2 regions of the Helicovermis profundi genome follow, and region 1 is predicted to be linked to the other one. Evidence: a T-box and tRNA genes for the amino acid it is inferred to sense, from the RefSeq annotation. Region 1 holds a T-box; the other holds one or more tRNA genes.
The links. A T-box is a leader RNA that pairs with one kind of tRNA and senses whether it is charged. The one in region 1 lies ahead of asnS (asparagine--tRNA ligase), so its partner is inferred to be a tRNA-Asn.

Region 1 (6,231 bases):
CCAATTATAGAATATGAAGATATTAATAAAATTATAGAAAATCTTAAAAGAAAAGATTCTCCACTTGCACTTTATTTATTTACCAACTCTAAATTACATGAAGATTTTGTATTAGATTCTTTGAGTTTTGGAGGAGGTTGTATAAACGATACTGTTTCACATGTTTCGAACAACAACCTACCTTTTGGTGGGGTAGGGAAAAGTGGTATGGGAAAATATCATGGTCAAAGCACCTTTTATGCACTTAGTAATGAAAAGATAATTATGAAAAAATCTACAAAAATTGATCCTAGTTTAAAATATCATCCATACACTAATAACAAAATTAAAATATTAAGAAAACTAATAAAGTGATTTATATAAATAAATAAAAATACCCTATTGGCTAGACTTTTTTAATTGTCTATTCTATAGGGTATTTTTATAGAATTATTTTGTCTTGGAATTTTTAGGTTCTAAATTTTTAAGGTTTACATATCCGTCGTAATTTACGGAGTTTCTCCCGTGTTCTTTTGATAAATACAAGCCTTTATCAGCGACATCTAGTAGTTCTTTAAAAGTTTTACCATCCCAAGGATAAATGCTTGCGCCGACAGAAATTGTAAAGTTTGGATTTGTTGTTTCTGATACTTTTTCTCTAAAGCGGTTTGCAACAAGTAATCCGGTTTTTAAATCTTGGTTAGGTAGCACAATAATAAATTCATCTCCACCATAACGACCTAAAAAGTCAATTTCTCTAAGATTTTGTTTGGCGATAGTAGCGACAAGTTTTAAACATACATCACCTTGGATATGCCCATAAGTATCGTTAACATGTTTGAATTTGTCTATATCAAACATTAAAAAAACAAATTTCTCTGTATTTTTAGACATAGTTAGTAAATCAATTGCATTTACAATAGCCTTTCTTGTTAAAGCCTTAGTAAGATGATCAAGTTTATTTACCTCAGCCATATGGTCTTTAATTCTTTCAACATGAAATGTTCTAGTTTTAGCTGCTTTTTGTACTTCAAAATGAAAGTCGGTTTCTATTTTCTTGAATTTTGATTCATAATTATTAATATATAAAATACTTAAGAGTTTATTAGTTTTTATTTCTAAATAAATAAAAATATATAGTAAAATATAAGAAAGAAAAATTAAATTATGAAATTGTAATGTACTAGAAATTATAATTGCTATTAGCGGAAGAAAAATTTTATATGAATTTTTTATATTTTTATTTTTTGAATTAAGAACAAAATAACCAATAATAAAAATGATACTTATAGAAGTATATATAATATTTCCTGCTACTTGTTGAAAAAGCATATTATAAACTGGATTAATTAGTATTAAAACACCAATAACAATATTAATAAATACAAAATTTTTAACTATAATATCCTTTTTAAATAAAATTATTATAATTTTTAGTATTATTGTTAAAGTAATCGCGATTGGGAGTATATCATAGTAGTTGACATCGGTGTGTAAAACCGGTAAAAAAGAAATAATAAGCAGTGCAGGAACATAGGAAACGGCACATAATTGTTCTTTATTTGGTAGTTTGAATAGTGATAAGGCTGAAAAAATATTATAGGAAATAACAATAATAAAAAATTGATTTAAAATTGATGTAATATTAAATTCCATTTGTTCACCTCTCTCTTTTTTATTAAATTATAACATAATTATTTAGAATAAATAAGATTAACTATTATTGTTAAAAAATCTTTACAATTTTAATTAGTTAATATATAATATGTTCATTAAAAGCAATGAAGAGAAGAGTAACTTTAAATTTATTTTAAGAGAGTTAGGGAAAGGTGTGAGCCTAATAATAATTTTACTGTGAAGAACATCTTGGAGTTCCTAGTCGAAATAGTAGTAGGCTTTGGCGTTTTCTACACGTTATAGTAGTTCTTAGTAATTCTGAGAGTGAGAGGTCTTTAGACAAATTGGGTGGTACCGCGAATTTTTCGTCCCAAATAGTATAAAGGGCTTTTTTTTTATACCTATTAACACATTTATCCGATGCCTTAGAGTTCTAATACCCCCTACTTCTTAAAAAAGTGTGGGATAAAGAACTCTAAAAAGGCCCTGGATTATGTTTTCTAAGATTCAGTGGGAGTAAAAACCCCCTCTGAATCCAAGAAATTCATTTATTTGCTAATTATTTAGAAGGAGGAATTATGAAAAACACTTTATTAAAAGATATATTTGCGAGTCCTAGTGACTATAGTGAAAAAGAAATTGAGGTTTCTGGTTGGATTAGAACAATAAGAGCGTCTAAAAATTTTGGATTTATTGAATTAAATGATGGTACGTTTTTTAATAGTATTCAAATAGTTTTTGAAGAAAATCTTTCGAATTTTAAAGAAGTTGCAAAATATCCTATATCAACTTCAATTATTGTCAAAGGAAGATTAGTTCTTACACCAGGTAGCAAGCAACCTTTTGAGCTTAAAGCCGCTGAAATTGTTTTGGAAGGACTTTCTTTATCAAGCTATCCACTTCAAAAGAAAAGACATACATTTGAATATTTAAGAACTATTGCTCACTTAAGACCTAGAAGTAATACTTTTTCGGCAGTGTTTAGAGTTAGATCGGTTGCAGCACACGCAATTCATTCTTTTTTTCAAGATAGACGTTTTGTGTATACACATACTCCAATAATTACAGGTAGCGATTGCGAAGGTGCAGGCGAAATGTTCAGAGTAACAACTCAGGATCTTTACAATATTCCAAAAGACGAAAATGGTAAAATTGATAACTCTTTTGATTTTTTTGGAAAAGAGACAAATCTTACAGTAAGTGGTCAATTAGAAGCAGAGACATTTGCCCTTGCTTTTAGAAATGTATATACTTTTGGTCCCACTTTTAGGGCTGAAAATTCTAATACAGGTAGACATGCTGCTGAATTTTGGATGGTTGAACCTGAAATATCATTTGCAGATTTAAATGATGATATGGATTTGGCTGAAGATATGATTAAATATGTTATTAAATATGTTATGGATAAATGTCCTGAAGAAATTAATTTTTTCAATGCAAGAATTGATAAAGGTTTAATTGAAAGACTTAACAATGTTATTAGCTCTGATTTTGCAAGAGTTACTTATACTGAAGCTGTTGAACTGCTTCAAAAATCTGATAAAAAATTTGAATATCCCGTATTTTGGGGATGTGATTTACAAACTGAGCATGAAAGATATATTACGGAAGAAATTTACAATAAACCAGTTTTTTTAACAGATTACCCAAAAGAAATAAAAGCCTTTTATATGCGCGTAAATGATGATAATAAAACAGTAGCAGCAATGGATATGTTAGTTCCAGGTATTGGTGAATTAATTGGCGGCTCGCAAAGGGAAGAAAGACTGGATGTTTTAGAAGCTAGGATTGAAGAAATGGGATTAAATAAAGACGATTATTGGTGGTATTTAGATTTAAGAAAATTTGGTGGTGTTCATCATGCAGGCTTTGGTCTCGGATTCGAAAGAGCAATTATGTATTTGACGGGTATGACAAATATTAGAGATGTAGTACCTTTTCCAAGGACAGTTAAAAACGCTGAATTTTAGTAATAGCAAAATCTACCTAGATAAATGTTACAAAATAAAAACTACAATAATACAAAAATATAAGGTATAATATTATATTACGAAGTTTTGTTAGTAGTATTAAAAATAAAAATAGGTGGATAGTTTATTGAATGAAGAAGGAATTAAAAAGGTAGGAATTGCTTTTGGAGGTGGAGGTGCAAAAAGCTTTGCTCATATTGGCGTTATCAATGTTCTAAGAGAAAATAATATTCCAATAGATTTTATTGCAACTTGTAGTGCGGGTTCAATGATTGGTGCATTAATTGCAAATGGTATAAAGAGTGAAATAATTTTAAATAAATTTAGTGAAATAGTAAAAAGATTAAGTTGGTTTAGACCAACGATTAGTAAAAAAGCAATTTTATCGCAAAGAAATTTTGGTAATATTATAAGTGATTTATGTGGAAATATTAATATTGAAGATTTAAATCTTCCTATGAAAATTATCGCTACTAATTTAAATACTGGAAAATTACACGTTTTTTCATCTGGAAATCTTAAAAATGCGGTTACTGCGTCTTCTGCTTTTCCTGGTATGTATAAACCGGTTAAAATAGGAGAGTGTTTTTACGTGGATGGTGGTCTACTTGATAGCATACCAGCAGATGTATGTAGAGATGAAGTAGGAAATGAAGGGATAGTTATTTCTATTTCACTTGATGGACATTTGAGTAGACAAATTGATAAAATTAATATATTTAGTATGATGTATAGGGCAATATATATACCTCTTATAAATAATAGAGAGAAAATTATTAAAGAGAACTCTGATATTGTAATAAAGGTTTTTGAACATCAAGAATTTAATTTTAGAAATTGGAGAGAAATATTTAGATTTTATTCATCATCAAAGATGGAGAATTTTATAAAACTTGGCGAAGAGGCAGCACGTGAACAAATTGATGAAATAAAAGCAGCTTTGTACAATTAAAAAATTCGTTAAATATGCAATTTTCATAGTAAATAAAAAAAGCTAAAACAAATAAATAAATTTGTTTTAGCTTTTTTTAGATTATTATTCTGGATTTACACTGTATATACCGTCAATTTCAATTATGGATTCAATAATACGAACGGGGTCACAGTTTTTTGGATAATTTACATAAAGTTTTAATTCTGCAACATTGTCGTTCATAGCTGTCATAGCAATATTTTTTACTTTGGCATTGTGTTTTCCGATTGCTGTGCCGATTTTTCCAAGTTGACCTGGTGTATTAGAAGTGTGTATAAAAATAACAAGTTGTCTTTTGTTTTTTTGAAACTTATATTCAAAACGTGCAAATGTTTCTAATATAATAAAAATTAAAAGAGTTGAGCTAATTGCAATTAAATAATGTCCAGCACCAAGTGCTAAACCTAGACAAGCAACAGCCCAAAGACTTGCAGCGGTTGTTAATCCCTTTACACTAAATCCTTCCTTAATAATTGTACCAGCTCCAAGGAAACCAATTCCAGAAATTACTTGTGCACCATAACGTCCAGGGTCAATGCTAGATATGCTACCATATTCTTTTAGCAGAGTAAGGTCTGAAATCATTACAATTGTAGCGCCGAGGCAGACTAGTATATGTGTTCTAAATCCTGCAGGTCTATTTATGCTTTCTCTTTCAAAACCTATTAGACCGCCAAAAATGCATGCGAGAAGTATTCTTAAGAAAATCTCATAATTTGATATATCCATATGAAATTGCCCCCTTTATATATGTATATATATATAATACCCTATTTTGATGAAAATATCTCATATTAGATGAAAAATAGACGAGAAAAATATATCGTTTATATGGTAAAATGTATTTATAAATTACAAATTTGTGGAGGTTATTATGGCTGATTTAACTAAGGTAATTGAATGTGTTCCAAATTTTAGCGAAGGTAGAGATTTAAAAGTAATTGAACAAATTTTGGATTGTTTTAGAGGAAAAGATGGAGTTAAGCTTTTAGATTATAGCAGAGATGAGGATCATAATAGATTAGTAGTTACGGTGGTTGGGGAACCTAATTCAGTTAAATGGGCAGTTGTATGTGCAATTGGTAAAGCAACTGAATTAATAGATTTAACAAAACATGAAGGTCAACATCCAAGAATGGGTGCAACTGACGTAGTTCCATTTATACCGCTTAATAATGTTACAGAAGAAGAAGCTGTGGAGCTTTCTAAAGAAGTTGCAAAAGAAGTGTTTGATAAATACAATGTTCCAGTTTTCTTATATGAAAAATCTGCAAGCGCACCTCATAGACAAAATTTGGCGAAAATTAGAAAAGGACAATTTGAGGGAATGTTTGATAAAATAAAAGAAGACGAGTGGAAACCTGATTTTGGTCAGGAGGTTCATCCTACAGCTGGAGTAGTTGCTATAGGAGCTAGAATGCCACTTGTTGCATTTAATATTAATTTGGATACAAATAATCTTGATATTGCAAATAAAATTGCTAGAAGTGTTAGATTTATTAATGGTGGTTTAAGATTTTGTAAAGCTATTGGAATTGAATTAGAAGATAGAGGAATTGTTCAAGTTTCAATGAATATGACTAATTACACAAAAACTCCACTTTATAGAGTATTTGAATTAGTTAAAATTGAAGCTAAAAGATATGGTGTTAGTGTTGTTGGTAGTGAGGTTATAGGTTTATTACCAATGGA
Region 2 (6,231 bases), 1.2 Mb from region 1:
ATAAATAGGTTATGAGAAGGAAACTCAGGGAACTGAAACATCTAAGTACCTGAAGGAAGAGAAAGAAAAATCGATTCCCTAAGTAGCGGCGAGCGAACGGGGAAGAGCCCAAACCGACATCTACGGAAGTCGGGGTTGAGGATAGAGAATAAAGTGATGGAGGTAATCTAGCCGAATCGTATGGGAATGCGAACCGAAGATGGTGAAAGTCCAGTAGGCGAAAGATGAAGACCCGCGACTCTAATCCAGAGTACCACGGAGCACGTGAAACTTTGTGGGAAACAGGGAGGACCATCTCCCAAGGCTAAATACTACCTAGTGACCGATAGAGAATAGTACCGTGAGGGAAAGGTGAAAAGAACCCCGGGAGGGGAGTGAAAAGAACCTGAAACCCTATGTTTACAAGCACCGGAAGTTCCATATGAGAACAACCGGGTACTTTTTGTAGAACGGGCCAACGAGTTACGATATGTAGCGAGGTTAATTGTTTAAGACAAGGAGCCGAAGCGAAAGCGAGTCTTAAGAGGGCGTCTTAGTTGCATGTCGTAGACCCGAAACCGGGTGACCTATCCATGAGCAGGGTGAAGCAAAAGTAAAATTTTGTGGAGGCCCGAACCCATATCTGTTGAAAAAGGTTGGGATGACTTGTGGATAGCGGAGAAATTCCAATCGAACTCGGAGATAGCTGGTTCTCCCCGAAATAGCTTTAGGGCTAGCCTTAAATGATGAGATCCGGAGGTAGAGCACTGAATGGCCTAGGGGTTTTCACCGACTACCGAAGCCTATCAAACTCCGAATGCCGGAATCTTTAATTTAGGAGTCAGACTACGTATGATAAGATTCGTGGTCGAAAGGGAAACAGCCCAGACCAACAGCTAAGGTCCCAAAATGTAGATTAAGTGGGAAAGGATGTGCAGTTGCTTAGACAACTAGGATGTTGGCTTAGAAGCAGCCACTCATTTAAAGAGTGCGTAATAGCTCACTAGTCGAGTGATTGTGCGCCGAAAATTACCGGGGCTAAAATCTACTACCGAAGCTTTGGCATATACTATCGTATATGGGTAGGGGAGCATTCTGCATGGAGCGAAGCAGTACCGTAAGGAGCTGTGGACTTTGCAGAAGAGAGAATGTTGGCATGAGTAGCGAGAGGCAGGTGAGAATCCTGCCCACCGAAAACCTAAGGGTTCCTGAGGAAGGTTCGTCCGCTCAGGGTAAGTCAGGACCTAAGGCGAGGACGAAAGTCGTAGTCGATGGACAACAGGTAAAGATTCCTGTACCACCGTTTATTGTATGAAAGAAGTGGTGACACAGAAGGATAGGTTAAGCGTACGAATGGAAGAGTACGTCCAAGCACAGAGTTAGATATGTTAGGTAAATCCGGCGTATTGTTCATATGATGTGTGATGGGGAGTGAAAAACAAGTAACGAAGTAACTGATTTCACACTGTCAAGAAAAGCCGCTATTTAGATAAAAGGTGCCTGTACCGTAAACCGACACAGGTAGGTAGGTAGAGAATACTAAGGTGAGCGAGATAACTATTGTTAAGGAACTCGGCAAAATGACCCCGTAACTTCGGGAGAAGGGGTGCCGATCTAGGTTCAGAGCTAAGGTCGGCCGCAGAGAATAGGCCCAAGCGACTGTTTACCAAAAACACAGGTCTCTGCTAAATCGAAAGATGAAGTATAGGGGCTGACGCCTGCCCGGTGCTGGAAGGTTATGAGGAGATGTTAGCGTAAGCGAGGCATTGAATCGAAGCCCCAGTAAACGGCGGCCGTAACTATAACGGTCCTAAGGTAGCGAAATTCCTTGTCGGGTAAGTTCCGACCCGCACGAAAGGCGTAACGATTTGGGCGCTGTCTCAACAATAGACTCGGTGAAATTGTAGTACCGGTAAAGATGCCGGTTACCCGCAGCAGGACGGAAAGACCCCGTGGAGCTTTACTGCAGCTTGGCGCTGGACTTTGATATATAATGTACAGAATAGGTGGGAGACTGTGATACATGAACGCCAGTTTGTGAGGAGTCGCCTTTGGGATACCACCCTTTGTATATCAGCGTTCTAACCTGGTACCGTGATCCGGTACAGGGACAATGTCAGGCGGGCAGTTTGACTGGGGCGGTCGCCTCCCAAAGAGTAACGGAGGCGCTCAAAGGTTCCCTCAGAATGGTTGGAAATCATTCAAAGAGTGCAAAGGCAGAAGGGAGCTTGATTGCGAGACATACAGGTCGAGCAAGTACGAAAGTAGGACTTAGTGATCCGGCGGTACCGAATGGAAGGGCCGTCGCTCAACGGATAAAAGCTACCCCGGGGATAACAGGCTTATCTCCCCCAAGAGTCCACATCGACGGGGAGGTTTGGCACCTCGATGTCGGCTCGTCTCATCCTGGGGCTGAATTAGGTCCCAAGGGTTGGGCTGTTCGCCCATTAAAGAGGCACGCGAGCTGGGTTCAGAACGTCGTGAGACAGTTCGGTCCCTATCCGCTGTGGGCGCAGGAAATTTGAGAGAATCTGTCCTTAGTACGAGAGGACCGGGATGGACATACCAATGGTGTATCAGTTGTTCTGCCAAGAGCATAGCTGAGTAGCTAAGTATGGAAAGGATAAGCGCTGAAGGCATCTAAGCGCGAAGCCCCTCTTAAGATAAGATTTCCCATCACTTCAAGTGAGTAAGACCCCAGGTAGAAAATCTGGTTGATAGGTCTAGGGTGAAAGTGCAGCAATGTATGAAGCTGATAGATACTAATAGGTCGAGGTCTTGACCACAAGAAAAAACGTTTAATCCATATGCAGTTTTGGAAGAACAATTCCAAAAATATTTGATAGAATTTACGAGTAATTCAATGAATGAAGTAAATTGTAGCAAATGAATCTAGTGATGATGGCAAGAAGGCTACACCTGTACCCATACCGAACACAGAAGTTAAGCTTCTTAGCGCCGATGGTACTTGGGGAGCAGTCCCCTGGGAGAGTAGGTCGTTGCTAGTTATTTGTTCCAAGGTAGCTCAATGGTGGAGCAATCGGCTGTTAACCGATAGGCTGTGGGTTCGAGCCCCACCCTTGGAGCCAACTCATTAATCTTAGGGCTCCTTGGTCAAGCGGTTAAGACACCGCCCTTTCACGGCGGTAACAGGGGTTCAATTCCCCTAGGAGTCACCATTTATATAAGAAACATCCTAGCAAAATGAAACAAATGTGGGAGTATAGCTCAGCTGGGAGAGCATCTGCCTTACAAGCAGGGGGTCACAGGTTCGAGCCCTGTTACTCCCACCATTAATTTTATATCCACATGCGGGTGTGGCGGAATTGGCAGACGCGCTAGACTTAGGATCTAGTGTCTTGTACGTGGGGGTTCAAGTCCCTCCACCCGCACCATTAGTTTTAATTAGTATAAATTTAATAATGTGCAGAAGTGGCTCAGTGGTAGAGCATCGCCTTGCCAAGGCGAGGGTCGCGAGTTCAAATCTCGTCTTCTGCTCCAAAATGTGCATCCGTAGCTCAGCTGGATAGAGCAACGCCCTTCTAAGGCGTAGGTCCTGGGTTCGAATCCCCGCGGTTGCACCATTTTTTTTGGAGAGGTACCGAAGTGGTCATAACGGGGCGGTCTTGAAAACCGTTAGGGTGCAAGCCCACGAGGGTTCGAATCCCTCCCTCTCCGCCAGTTTTGCCCAGATAGCTCAGTCGGTAGAGCAGGGGACTGAAAATCCCCGTGTCGGTGGTTCGATTCCGCCTCTGGGCACCAAAAAAAGTCTGTTTACATAATGTAAACAGACTTTTTGTTATATCCAAATATATATAAATTGATTGGGTATATGAATTTAAATTAAGCGATTTACTAAATTTGAGAACCTAGATTTTTTTTCAAATACTAAAAATAGTTGAATATAAATAGCATATAAAATAAAAGTATTGATAAAAACCTATAAAACTGTTATTCTGTTTGAAACACATATAAAATAAGTTGAAAAAGGTGGCAATTTCTATGGTGAATAATGAAAAAAATAAAATAAAAATTATAAACATTAATACAAATGATGATTATAATATTATTTTAGGAAATAATATATTCGAAAAAAGTATTTTATATATTAAGAAGGTCACAAAGAGCAAAAAAATAGTTATAATAACTGATGATATTGTTGAATCGTTATACTATAGTAAAATAGAAAATCATTTAACAAAAAATAATTATTTAGTAAAAAAGATAGTAATGAAAAATGGAGAAACAAGTAAAAACTTGACTACTTGTGAATTTTTATATTCTAAACTTGCTAAGTATAATATAAGAAGGGATGATACAATTATTGCACTTGGGGGTGGAGTAGTTGGTGATATTGTAGGATTTGTGGCTTCAAGTTTTTTACGAGGTATTAATTTTATTCAAATCCCTACGACACTTTTATCTCAAGTTGATAGTAGTGTAGGTGGTAAAGTAGCAGTAAATATTGAAGAAGGTAAAAACTTAGTAGGAGCCTTCTATAATCCAAAATTAGTTATTGTTGATACAGAATTTTTAAAGACTCTTAGTATTGAACAAATAAAAGATGGGTTAGGAGAAATTATTAAATATAGTTATATATATGATGATAGTCTTGGAAAATTGCTTATGAATTTAGAAAATGTGAAAGAAATTTCAAAAAAATATAGTGAAATAATAGAGAAATCTTTATTAATAAAAAAATATTTTGTAGAAAATGATATGTATGATAAAGGTGAAAGGATGATACTTAATTTCGGACATACTATAGGACATGTCATTGAAAAACAATATGGGTATGGTGTTATTACTCATGGTCAAGCAATTGCTGAAGGTATGTTTATAATAAGTGAATTTGCGTATAAAAAAGGTCTTGTTAAAATTGATTATAGTGGTGAAATAAGGAGTGTTTTAGATAAATTTGGATTTAGTAAAACTGTGAGATTAGATAGAAAATTTTTTAATAATGTAGTGAGAAATGATAAAAAATTTTTTAATGAGAGTGTTAATATTATTGTAATTAATAATGCTAGGAAAGCTATTATATTTAAAATGAGTTTAGACGAATTTTTAGAAAAATTTGATAACTATCTAATCGATAAGTACAGCGAAAATTAGAGTATTTCAGAATATAGAGATTGTTATTATAATACAAAACTTGGGTGGTGTATGATGAGTGGAATATGGAGTAGCAAAATAAAGTTAAGTTTATTTGGAGAATCACATGGTAAAGCAATAGGTATTACAATAGATGGTTTTCCATCTGGAGTAGAAATTGATATGAATTTTATAAAATCAGAATTAAATAGAAGAAAGCCTGGTAAAGATAAATTTTCAACAAAACGAAAAGAAGATGATATTCCAAATATTATATCTGGAGTTTTCAATGGAAAAAGTACTGGAACACCATTAACAGTTATAATTGAAAATACAAGTCAACACTCAAAAGATTATGAAAAAACTAAAGATTTTATGAGACCGGGTCATGCTGATTATTCGGGATTTGTAAAATATAAAGGATTTAATGATTATAGAGGTGGAGGACATTTTTCAGGGAGAATAACTGCACCAATTGTGTTTGCGGGAGCAATTGCGAAATTGGCTTTAAAAAAACTTAATATTGATATTTTTTCTGTAATAACTCAAATCTCTAATGTGAAATCAGAAAATGTAAAAGGGAAAATGTTGAATTCTGAAATTTTTAAAAAAATTTCAGATAATGAATTTCCAGTATTTGAGAAAGAGATAATGGAAGATATGAAAAAAGCAATAATTAAAGCTAGTGAAGCTGGTAATTCTGTTGGAGGAAGAGTTCAATGTGTTGCTTTTAATGTACCACCAGGACTTGGTAGCCCATATTTTGATTCAGTAGAAGGAAAAATATCAAATTTAGCTTTTTCGATTCCAGCTGTAAAGGGAATTGAATTTGGGAAAGGATTTGATTTTGCTTCGATGCTTGGAAGTGATGCAAATGATCAGTATTATATTAAAAACAATCAAATTAAAACAAAAACGAATAACAATGGAGGAATTATTGGTGGGATTACTACGGGAATGCCACTTGACTTTAGTGTAGTTTTTAAGCCAACACCTTCAATTTTTATAGAGCAAGATACAGTAGATATTAAAGAAAAAAAAGATAAGAAATTAACAATAGAAGGTAGACATGACCCTTGTATTGTTAAAAGAGCACTTCCTGTTGTGGAGGCGATAATGGCAATTGCAGTTCTTGATTTAATTGAAAATGAGTATGAT

Region 2: it has a tRNA-Asn gene. The T-box ahead of asnS (asparagine--tRNA ligase) is inferred to sense a tRNA for this amino acid. The anticodon was not compared.

Annotation. Positions count from the first base shown of each region.
Region 1 covers NZ_AP028654.1:1,456,587-1,462,817, forward strand. Annotated here, with positions in the region: gene AACH12_RS06405 (aldehyde dehydrogenase) at 1-354, shown strand, start outside; gene AACH12_RS06410 (GGDEF domain-containing protein) at 430-1,635, opposite strand; T-box leader at 1,752-1,972, shown strand; gene asnS (asparagine--tRNA ligase) at 2,175-3,566, shown strand; gene AACH12_RS06420 (patatin-like phospholipase family protein) at 3,694-4,518, shown strand; gene AACH12_RS06425 (MgtC/SapB family protein) at 4,603-5,268, opposite strand; gene ftcD (glutamate formimidoyltransferase) at 5,414-6,231, shown strand, end outside.
Region 2 covers NZ_AP028654.1:2,699,725-2,705,955, reverse strand. Annotated here, with positions in the region: rRNA gene AACH12_RS12310 (23S ribosomal RNA) at 1-2,765, shown strand, start outside; rRNA gene rrf (5S ribosomal RNA) at 2,871-2,987, shown strand; tRNA gene AACH12_RS12300 (tRNA-Asn) at 2,994-3,068, shown strand; tRNA gene AACH12_RS12295 (tRNA-Glu) at 3,084-3,158, shown strand; tRNA gene AACH12_RS12290 (tRNA-Val) at 3,197-3,272, shown strand; tRNA gene AACH12_RS12285 (tRNA-Leu) at 3,291-3,374, shown strand; tRNA gene AACH12_RS12280 (tRNA-Gly) at 3,406-3,480, shown strand; tRNA gene AACH12_RS12275 (tRNA-Arg) at 3,487-3,563, shown strand; tRNA gene AACH12_RS12270 (tRNA-Ser) at 3,572-3,660, shown strand; tRNA gene AACH12_RS12265 (tRNA-Phe) at 3,666-3,741, shown strand; gene aroB (3-dehydroquinate synthase) at 3,982-5,094, shown strand; gene aroC (chorismate synthase) at 5,149-6,231, shown strand, end outside.